2 regions of the Streptomyces sp. NPDC002867 genome follow, and region 2 is predicted to be linked to the other one. Evidence: riboswitches for the same ligand, from Rfam matches in the RefSeq annotation. Region 2 holds a riboswitch; the other holds the start of a gene.
The links. A riboswitch is a leader RNA that binds a small molecule or an ion and turns the genes downstream of it on or off. The one in region 2 is predicted to bind cyclic di-AMP.

Region 1 (4,207 bases), on a different contig from region 2:
AAAGTGTCGGAGCGGCGTGAGGAACTGCTGAACGCGGCTGTCGAGCAGATCGAGCAGCGGGGCGTGGCGGCCGTGCGGATCGCCGATGTCGCCTCGTCCCTCGGCGTCTCCAGCGCCCTGGTGCTCTACCACTTCTCGTCCAAGGAACAGCTGGTCGCCGCGGCGTTCACGCATGCCGCCGACGCCGACCTGGCCCACCTGCGCAAAATCCTCGGGCGGCGCACCTCCGCGCTGCGCCGGCTGCGGACGGCCGTCCGCTGGTACGCCCCGACCGGCCAGGCCAAGGGCTGGCGGCTGTGGATCGACGCCTGGGCCGCCTCCCTGCGGGATCCGACCCTGCGCGAGGTCGCCCGCGCCCTCGACCAGCAGTGGAAGGCGGCGCTGGCCGAGGTGATCGCGGAGGGCGCGGAGGCCGGGGAGTTCCCGTGCGAGGACCCGGCGGCCGCGGCCTGGCGTCTGACGGCGTTCCTCGACGGGCTCGCCGTGCAGATGACGTCGTACGCGGGTTCGCTGACCCGTGCGGCGATGCTGCAGTGGACGGACGAGGCGCTGGCCCGCGAGCTGGGGGTGGACCGCGAGGCGCTCACGGCGTCCCGCTAGCCGGGGCGCCGGCGCCCGGGGCGCGTGCCCCGGGCACTGTGCCGCCTCGGCTCAGAGCGGCAGGAGGTCCGGGCGCTTGGCCTCCACGTGGTCGCCGGAGCTCTCACCCCGCAGCCGCCGGCCGATCCACGGCACCAGGTGCTCACGCGCCCACTGGATGTCGTCGCGCCGCACCTCGAAGGCACCGCGCGGCGGGAGCGGCGGCCAGGGCTGGTCGGGGTCGGCGGGCACGTCGAGACCGAGCACCTGGGCGGCGCGCAGGGCGACGCGGGTGTGGCCCTCGGGTGACAGGTGCAGTCGGTCCGCGTCCCACGCACGCCGGTCCTGAACGGATTTGAGCGACCACAGGTCGAGGACGGGGCAGTCGTGGCGGTCGGCGATGGCCCGCACGTGCGCGGTGTACGTGGCGATCTTTCCGCGCAGATGACGCAGGACCGGCACGTCCCGGGTGTCGAAGCCGGTGGTCACCATGACCGTTCCGACCGAGTTCTTGAGGTCGGCGACCGCCCGCTCGAGCCGCTCGGCCACGTCGTCCGGGTCGCTGCCCGGCCGGATGATGTCGTTGCCTCCCGCGCAGAACGTCACCAGGTCGGGGGCGAGTTGCTTGGCCCTCGGGACCTGCTCGTCGACGATCTGGTCGAGGAGGCGGCCGCGTACGGCGAGGTTGGCGTACCGGAAGGTGTGCTCCGGCGTCAGGTCGGCGAGCAGTACCGCGAACCGGTCCGCCCAGCCGACGTACGTCCCGTCGGGGCCGGGGTCTCCCACGCCCTCGGTGAAGCTGTCACCGATCGCCGCGTACGACCCGAATGAGCCCTTGTTCTCTGTTCTCGAATCGTCTGCCACGGGAGCACATCTTTCCTTTACGGATGTGACCTACGCGACCGTAAGGAGGGGTTGACGGGAGGTGATCTATGCCACCTGTCAAGTTTCCGTCAAGCCGGAATACGCGGAATCCCCCGCTCCGCCGCCGGACGGAACGAGGGATGCGCGGCCGGCGGCCCAACGGGCCGCCGGTGTACGTCAGATGGAGACGCCGTGCTGGCGCAGGTAGGCCAGCGGGTCGATGTCGGAGCCGTACGACGGGCTGGTACGGATCTCGAAGTGCAGGTGCGGACCGGTGGAGTTGCCGGTGGAACCGGACAGACCGATCTGCTCGCCGCCCGCAACGCTCTGACCGCTGGAGACGGACAGGGACGAGAGGTGGGCGTACTGCGAGTAGGTGCCGTCGCCGTGCTGGATGACGACCTCGTTGCCGTACGAGCCGCTCCAGCCGGCCGAGACGACGGTGCCCGGACCGACGGACTTCACGCTCGTGCCGCTGCCGGCGATGAAGTCGACGCCGGTGTGGTAGCCACTGGACCACATGGCACCGGACGCGCGGTACGGCGTGGAGACACCGCCGCCGACGGGGGCGGTCCAGCCGGAGGACGCCGGGGCGGCCTTCTCGGCGGGAGCCTTTGTGGCGGGGGCCTTTGTGGCGGGGGCCTTTGTGGCGGGGGCCTTTGTGGCGGGAGCCGCAGGGGCGGGCGCCGCGGCACGCGAGGCGTCGCGCGAGGACCGGGACGTGGACTCGGAGCGCGGCCCGGGGTCCTTCTTCGCCTTCGACTTCGCGTTGATGGTCAGTTCAAGACCCGGGTGGATCAGCGCCGGGTCCGCACCGATGGCACGGCGGTTGTCGTTGTAGAGCTTCTTCCAGCCGCCGCGGACGTTCTGCTCGTCGGCGATCTTGGCAAGGTAGTCGCCGGCGACGACGGTGTACGTCTTCGGAGCCTTCGCCGCGGTCGGAGCGGCCGCGGCGGCCGAGGCCGGAGCGGCCTTCTGGGGAGCGGCGGCGGGGGTCGCGGCGTTGGCGCCGGTTGCGCCGAGCAGCGGCAGGGCTATGGCGGCGCTGCCCGTACCGGCGGCGACGAGGCCGCGGCTGACGGGGTTGGCCTTGGGACGGCGGTGCTTACCCTTTCCGGGCATGGCGCATTCCTCTCCGGCGCCTGCGAGGTGAGCTGTCGGGTTCGGGCTGGAGATGCCCGTTCGCGCTGGTTGCGCGAATTAACCCCGAGCCGTCCGGATTCTCCGGATACGGCGTACTACCTGGGTCCCCCGCTCCTGCCACGCGTGGGTGGGTTCGAAGTCCGGTCGGCGGCAGGATTAGGCGGTCCGTCCGGATTGAGCGTGACCGTAGGCGAGTACACCGGGCGGAACAAGCCGCGAATTTCCCCCGGCTTTCCCGGTCGCGATTTCCGGGCCGCCCCACTCGTCACCCTCCGTGGACGAGTGACAGTCAATTCCCTTGCTGACCACGGAATTGACACGGGGAAAGCAGGCACGTTCCGTCACGAATATGATCCTGCTCACGAGCCGTACCCCATCTCCCCCGTAGACGGGGCACGTTATCCGCAAGGGCTCAATTCGGACAGAAGGCACAAATAATCGCCTAAGCGTGCACTTGGGCACCAAGCACCGTCCGCAACGCCCGACTTCGTCCCCTGCCGCCGCGCGGCCGGCGACGGAGCTCCTCACCGCCCGCTTCCGGTCAGCCTGAATTCAGCCAGTCGCATCCCGGAGAAACACCACGCGAATGACGGCAGGCCCCTTTCACCCAAAGGGAATCGGGCCGCCCCACTCATCGGTTTTCGATCACGGCGCCTGCCATTCACGCGGAGCCCGGGTGCGTCGTGCGGGGGTGCGCCCGCGGGCCCCGGCCCTCATGACAGTGCCGGGGCGGCCGCCCCCGCCACGCCCGCGGGCACGGAACGCATCACGACCGACATGATTGCCTGATGAACCTGTGCCGTATCGTCGGATCGCGCCATCGTCGGCGACCGGCGCCGACGGCCGTCGCCTGAAGGAGTCCACGTGACGCAGCAGCTGCCGCAGGCCCCGTCGACCGAACCCCGGCTGGCCGGAGTGCGAAACTTCCGGGACGTGGGCGGACTGCCGACCGTGGACGGCGGGCGCGTGCGGCACGGCAGGCTCTACCGCAGCGGGCACCTCGCGCACGCCACCGAGGGCGACGCCGCCTTCCTCGCGTCCCTCGGGCTGCACACGATCTTCGACTTCCGCAATGCGGCGGACCAGCGGCTGGAAGGCCCGGACGTCGAGCTCCCGGGCGTGCGGAACGTGAATCTCCCGCTGAGCGACCCGGCCGACGGCGCGGAGTTCTGGAAGATGGTCCGGGACGGCAACCTCGACCAGCTGAAGTCGATCCTGGCCGACGGCAAGGGCGCCGCCCGGATGATCGCCTCCTACCGGATGATCATCAAGGAGCGGACCGCCGAGCACAGCCGCGTCCTGCACGCACTGGCCGAGGACAGCGTCCCGGCGCTGATGCACTGCGCGGCCGGCAAGGACCGCGCCGGCCTGTCGATCGCGGTGACCCTGCTCGCCGTCGGCGTGGAGCGCGAGGCGATCGAGGCGGACTACCTGAAGTCGAACGACCCGCACCGCCGCTACAAGATCAAGCGCGGCGACGACTCCCCCGAGGCCATGTCGGCGCAGGTCATGGAGCTGCTGAGCCCGCTGTTCGACGCCCGCGCCACCTATCTGTCCGCCGCGTTCGAGACCATCGAGGAGACGTGGGGCGGCACCGAGCAGTACCTCGCGAAGGGGCTCG
Region 2 (4,207 bases):
TTGTCCTTCACGACGGCTTTGTGTCGTGCCAGTTCGCGGCGGTGCCGCTCCAGTTCGGCCGTCCGCTCGCCAGCCTGGGCCCTGAGCCGGCCGAGGTCCACGAGCCGGCGGTGCACACCGGCCACGGCGGCCGCGTGCCGCTCGCCGACCCGCTCGGCGAGCGAGGCGCGCGCCAGGTACTCGTCGGGGTCCGAGGTCAGCGCGAGCTGCAGGCCGGGATCGATGCCGCCGGAACGGTACTGCGCGGTGGCGACGGAACCGAGTGCGTTGCGGGAGGCGTTGAGCCGCTCCGTGCGGCGGGCGGCCTCGTCGCGAAGCTCGTCGAGCGCTCCGCGGGCCTGCGCCGTCCGCTCCTTGGCTCCGTTGTACTTCTCGGTCGCCTCCCCGGCCTCCTGGTACAGCCGGTCGACGCGGGCCTTGAGCTGGGCGGGAGTGAGACGGGGCTCGGCGTGCGCCGAGCCGTCGAGCGCGGTCGTGGTCGCCGCGCCTGCGAGCGCGAGGGTGGCTGCGGTGCGGGCGGCCGGCCCGGTGAGCGGATGCTGCCTCGGCTTCCGGTGCGCTGCCACGGGGCGTACACGTCCTTCCTGCGTACCTGCGGTCCGGCGGCGTACCGCACAGGGGAGCGGTACGCCGCCGGATCTTTCGGCGGGGGCGGCCGAGCCGTCCGGCTGCACGACGGCGGTGGGGAGCCGGCCACCTGGGCGCTGACGCTAAACCGGGCGGTCCCGGGGCGGAGGGGTGACGACGGGAAGTGCCCGAACCTGGACGGCGATGTCCGCTTTCTGTGCGCCGGGCGCCGGTGCCCGGCCGCATTGCGGCGCAGGGCCGACCGAACGCCGCGATCGGGCTCCCCCGGCCGCCGGACGGTGGTATGGCGCCGATTAGGCTCCGCCCCATGGACGTACTCATCAATGTCTTCGTCGCGCTGCACATCATCGGCATCGCCTCCCTGCTGGGCGGCTTCCTGACTCAGATGAAGGCGATGGGCGCGGGCACGGCCCGCTTCAACCCGGCGATGCTGCACGGTGCGCTGACGATGCTGATCACCGGCGTCGCGCTGGTGGGCCTCAACCAGGCCGACGACCAGACGGTGAACAACCTGAAGATCGCCATCAAGCTGGCGGTGCTGGTGGTGATCCTCGGCCTGGTCTACGTCAAGCGGGACGAGGAACGGGTCGACAAGGCACTCTTCGGCGCCGTCGGCGGTCTGACGGTCGCGAACGTCTTCATCGCGACGCTCTGGACCTGACCGACCCCCGGCACACGCGTGCCCGGACGGCGGGACCGTCCGGGCACGCGGGGTGAGCGACCGGGTCAGACCGGGCGGACGCTGCCGTAGATCGGCATGTAGTAGATGGACTCCTCGCGGACGTTCTCGCCCGGCTTCGGCGCGTGGATCATCTTGCCGTCGCCGATGTAGATGCCGACGTGGCTGATGTCGTCGTAGAAGAAGACGAGATCGCCGGGGAGCAGGTCCGCCGTCGCCACGCGCTGCCCCACCTCCACCTGGTCCCAGGTGGTGCGCGGCAGATCGACGCCCGCCGCCTTCCAGGCCGCCTGGGTGAGCCCCGAGCAGTCGTACGAGGACGGGCCCGTCGCCCCCCACACGTACGGCTTGCCGATCTGGGCGCGGGCGAAGGCGAGGACCTCGTCGGCCCTGGTCGCGTACGAGTCGTCGCCGGTCCCGGTGCCCGTCTCCGGGGGCGGCTGGTCGCCCTCCTGGCGCTGCCGCTCCGCCTCGGCCTCGGCGCGGGCTCTGGCCTCCGCCTCGGCCTTCGCCTTCGCCTCCGCCCTGCGCCGGGCCTCCGCCTCCTTCTCGCGCTCGATCGCCGCCAGCCGGGCCTTCTCCTCGGCGGTCAGCTCGGACAGCAGAGTGCGCGCCTCGGCCAGCTTCGTCTGGACCTTCTCCTTGCTGGTGCGCAGGGCCTGCTGGGAGTCGGTCAGCGACTCCAGCCGCTTCGTCGCCTCCGCCCGCTGCTTCGCCGCGGCCGCGCGCTGGGTCTCGTAGTCGCTGACGGCGGTCCGCTGCTGGTCGGTCATCCGGTCCATCAGCTGCGTCTGGTCGAAGTACGCCTGGGGGCTGTCCGCGAACAGCAGCGCCGCGGTCGGGGTGACCGCGCCGGTGCGGTACTGCGCCGCGGCATAGGCGCCGAGGGCGCGACGCGACTCGTTGAGCTTCTCCGCGCGCGTGGCCGCCTCCTCGAACAGGGTGTCGACCTCGCGGCGCTTCTCGGCGGTGGCCTCCTTCGCCTTGTTGTACTCCTGGGTGGCGCTGCCCGCCTGCCGGTAGAGGTCGTCGACCTTCTTCTGCACCTCTTCGACGGAGGGCTTGGGGTCGCTGGGCGCGGCGGTGGCGCTCTGTGTCGACAGGAGGGCGGCGCCGGCGAGGGCGGCCGTCGTGAACCCGACGGCGTGGGAGGGCTTCGTGCTGCGGCTGCGGATCCTGCGATGCGACGCCAAGGCCGGCATCTCCTTCTTCCGTGGACCGCCTACCGGGTTAGCTGTCGGGTTCGGGCAGAACGGAAGATGCCCTACGGACCGTGGACAGGCGGTCCGATTCACCCCGGTTGTGCATAGTTCGGGTCCCCGGTTCCGAACTGCCTCCCGGGCAGCCCGAATTCGGCGGAGTCGACCCGTTCGGCGCGGTTCGCCGGGAGGGGTGCGGGCCGTCTGGTCGAGCACGCTAGCCAACTCGTGTGCGGGCTGTGAAGGTTGATGTTCGATATGTCCGATACATTTTCGTGACCTTTTTCGGTGCCGGCCGCATATCCGGCACCGGCGTGGCGCGCCGGGCAGGGACGGTCACGGAATGTGACCTACCCCGTATGGGCATGCGGGCCCGGTTGTCGGTCCGGCCGCCTAGACTCGATAAGCGATGAGCAGCCTCTTTGACGACAGCTTCCTGGCGGACCTCCAGCCCCACGGCGAGGAGCCCCCTCCGCCCCCCGAGGAGTCGGCTCCGGAACCGATCCCGGACGACCTCTTCCAGGGCGCCTACGACGTGCCGCCGGCCCGCGACGGGTACTACCGCGACGGCGCGCCCCGGCCTGCCGTCGACGCGGCCGCCCTGCTCGAGGGGCTGAACGAGCAGCAGCGCGCCGCCGTCGTCCACACCGGCTCCCCGCTGCTCATCGTCGCAGGGGCCGGTTCCGGCAAGACGCGCGTGCTCACCCACCGCATCGCCCACCTTCTGGCCACCCGGCACGTGCACCCCGGCCAGATACTGGCGATCACCTTCACCAACAAGGCCGCCGGCGAGATGAAGGAGCGCGTCGAGCACCTGGTCGGCCCGCGTGCCCATGCCATGTGGGTCATGACCTTCCACAGCGCCTGCGTCCGCATCCTGCGCCGCGAGTCGAAGAAGCTGGGCTTCACCTCGTCGTTCTCGATCTACGACGCCGCCGACTCCAAGCGCCTGATGTCGCTGGTCTGCCGCGACCTGGAGCTGGACCCGAAGAAGTTCCCGCCGAAGTCCTTCAGCGCCAAGATCTCCAATCTGAAGAACGAGCTGATCGACGAGGAGACCTTCGCCGACCAGGCGCAGGACGGCTTCGAGAAGACGCTCGCCGAGGCCTACCGGATGTACCAGGCCCGGCTGCGCGAGGCCAACGCGCTGGACTTCGACGACATCATCATGACCACCGTCCACCTGCTCCAGGCGTTCCCCGACGTCGCCGAGCACTACCGGCGCCGCTTCCGGCACGTCCTCGTCGACGAGTACCAGGACACCAACCACGCCCAGTACACGCTCGTGCGCGAGCTGGTGGGCGAGGGGTACGAGGACCTGGAGCCCGCCGAACTGTGCGTCGTCGGTGACGCCGACCAGTCGATCTACGCGTTCCGCGGCGCGACCATCCGCAACATCCTCCAGTTCGAGGAGGACTACCCGGACGCGACGACGATCCTCCTGGAGCAGAACTACCGCTCCACCCAGACGATCCTGTCCGCCGCCAACGCGGTCATCGAGCGCAACGAGTCCCGCCGCCCGAAGAACCTGTGGACGAACGCGGGCGCGGGCGCCCGGATCACCGGCTATGTCGCGGACACCGAGCACGACGAGGCCCAGTTCGTCGCCGACGAGATCGACCGGCTCACCGACGCGGGCGAGGCGAAGGCCGGCGACGTCGCCGTCTTCTACCGGACGAACGCCCAGTCCCGTGTCTTCGAGGAGATCTTCATCCGCGTCGGCCTGCCCTACAAGGTCGTC

Region 1: it holds a riboswitch for cyclic di-AMP, as region 2 does, so the genes downstream of both, ACWD0A_RS10910 (M23 family metallopeptidase) here and ACWD0A_RS04655 (NlpC/P60 family protein) in region 2, are expected to answer to the same signal.

The regions. Positions count from the first base shown of each region.
Region 1 is NZ_JBSFUR010000008.1:198,301-202,507, reverse strand. Features, by position in the region: gene ACWD0A_RS10920 (TetR/AcrR family transcriptional regulator) at 1-600, shown strand, start outside; gene ACWD0A_RS10915 (SGNH/GDSL hydrolase family protein) at 652-1,443, opposite strand; gene ACWD0A_RS10910 (M23 family metallopeptidase) at 1,621-2,565, opposite strand; cyclic di-AMP (ydaO/yuaA leader) riboswitch at 2,568-2,726, opposite strand; gene ACWD0A_RS10905 (tyrosine-protein phosphatase) at 3,451-4,207, shown strand, end outside.
Region 2 is NZ_JBSFUR010000004.1:15,307-19,513, reverse strand. Features, by position in the region: gene ACWD0A_RS04665 (NlpC/P60 family protein) at 1-566, opposite strand, end outside; gene ACWD0A_RS04660 (hypothetical protein) at 896-1,249, shown strand; gene ACWD0A_RS04655 (NlpC/P60 family protein) at 1,315-2,469, opposite strand; cyclic di-AMP (ydaO/yuaA leader) riboswitch at 2,472-2,635, opposite strand; gene pcrA (DNA helicase PcrA) at 2,876-4,207, shown strand, end outside.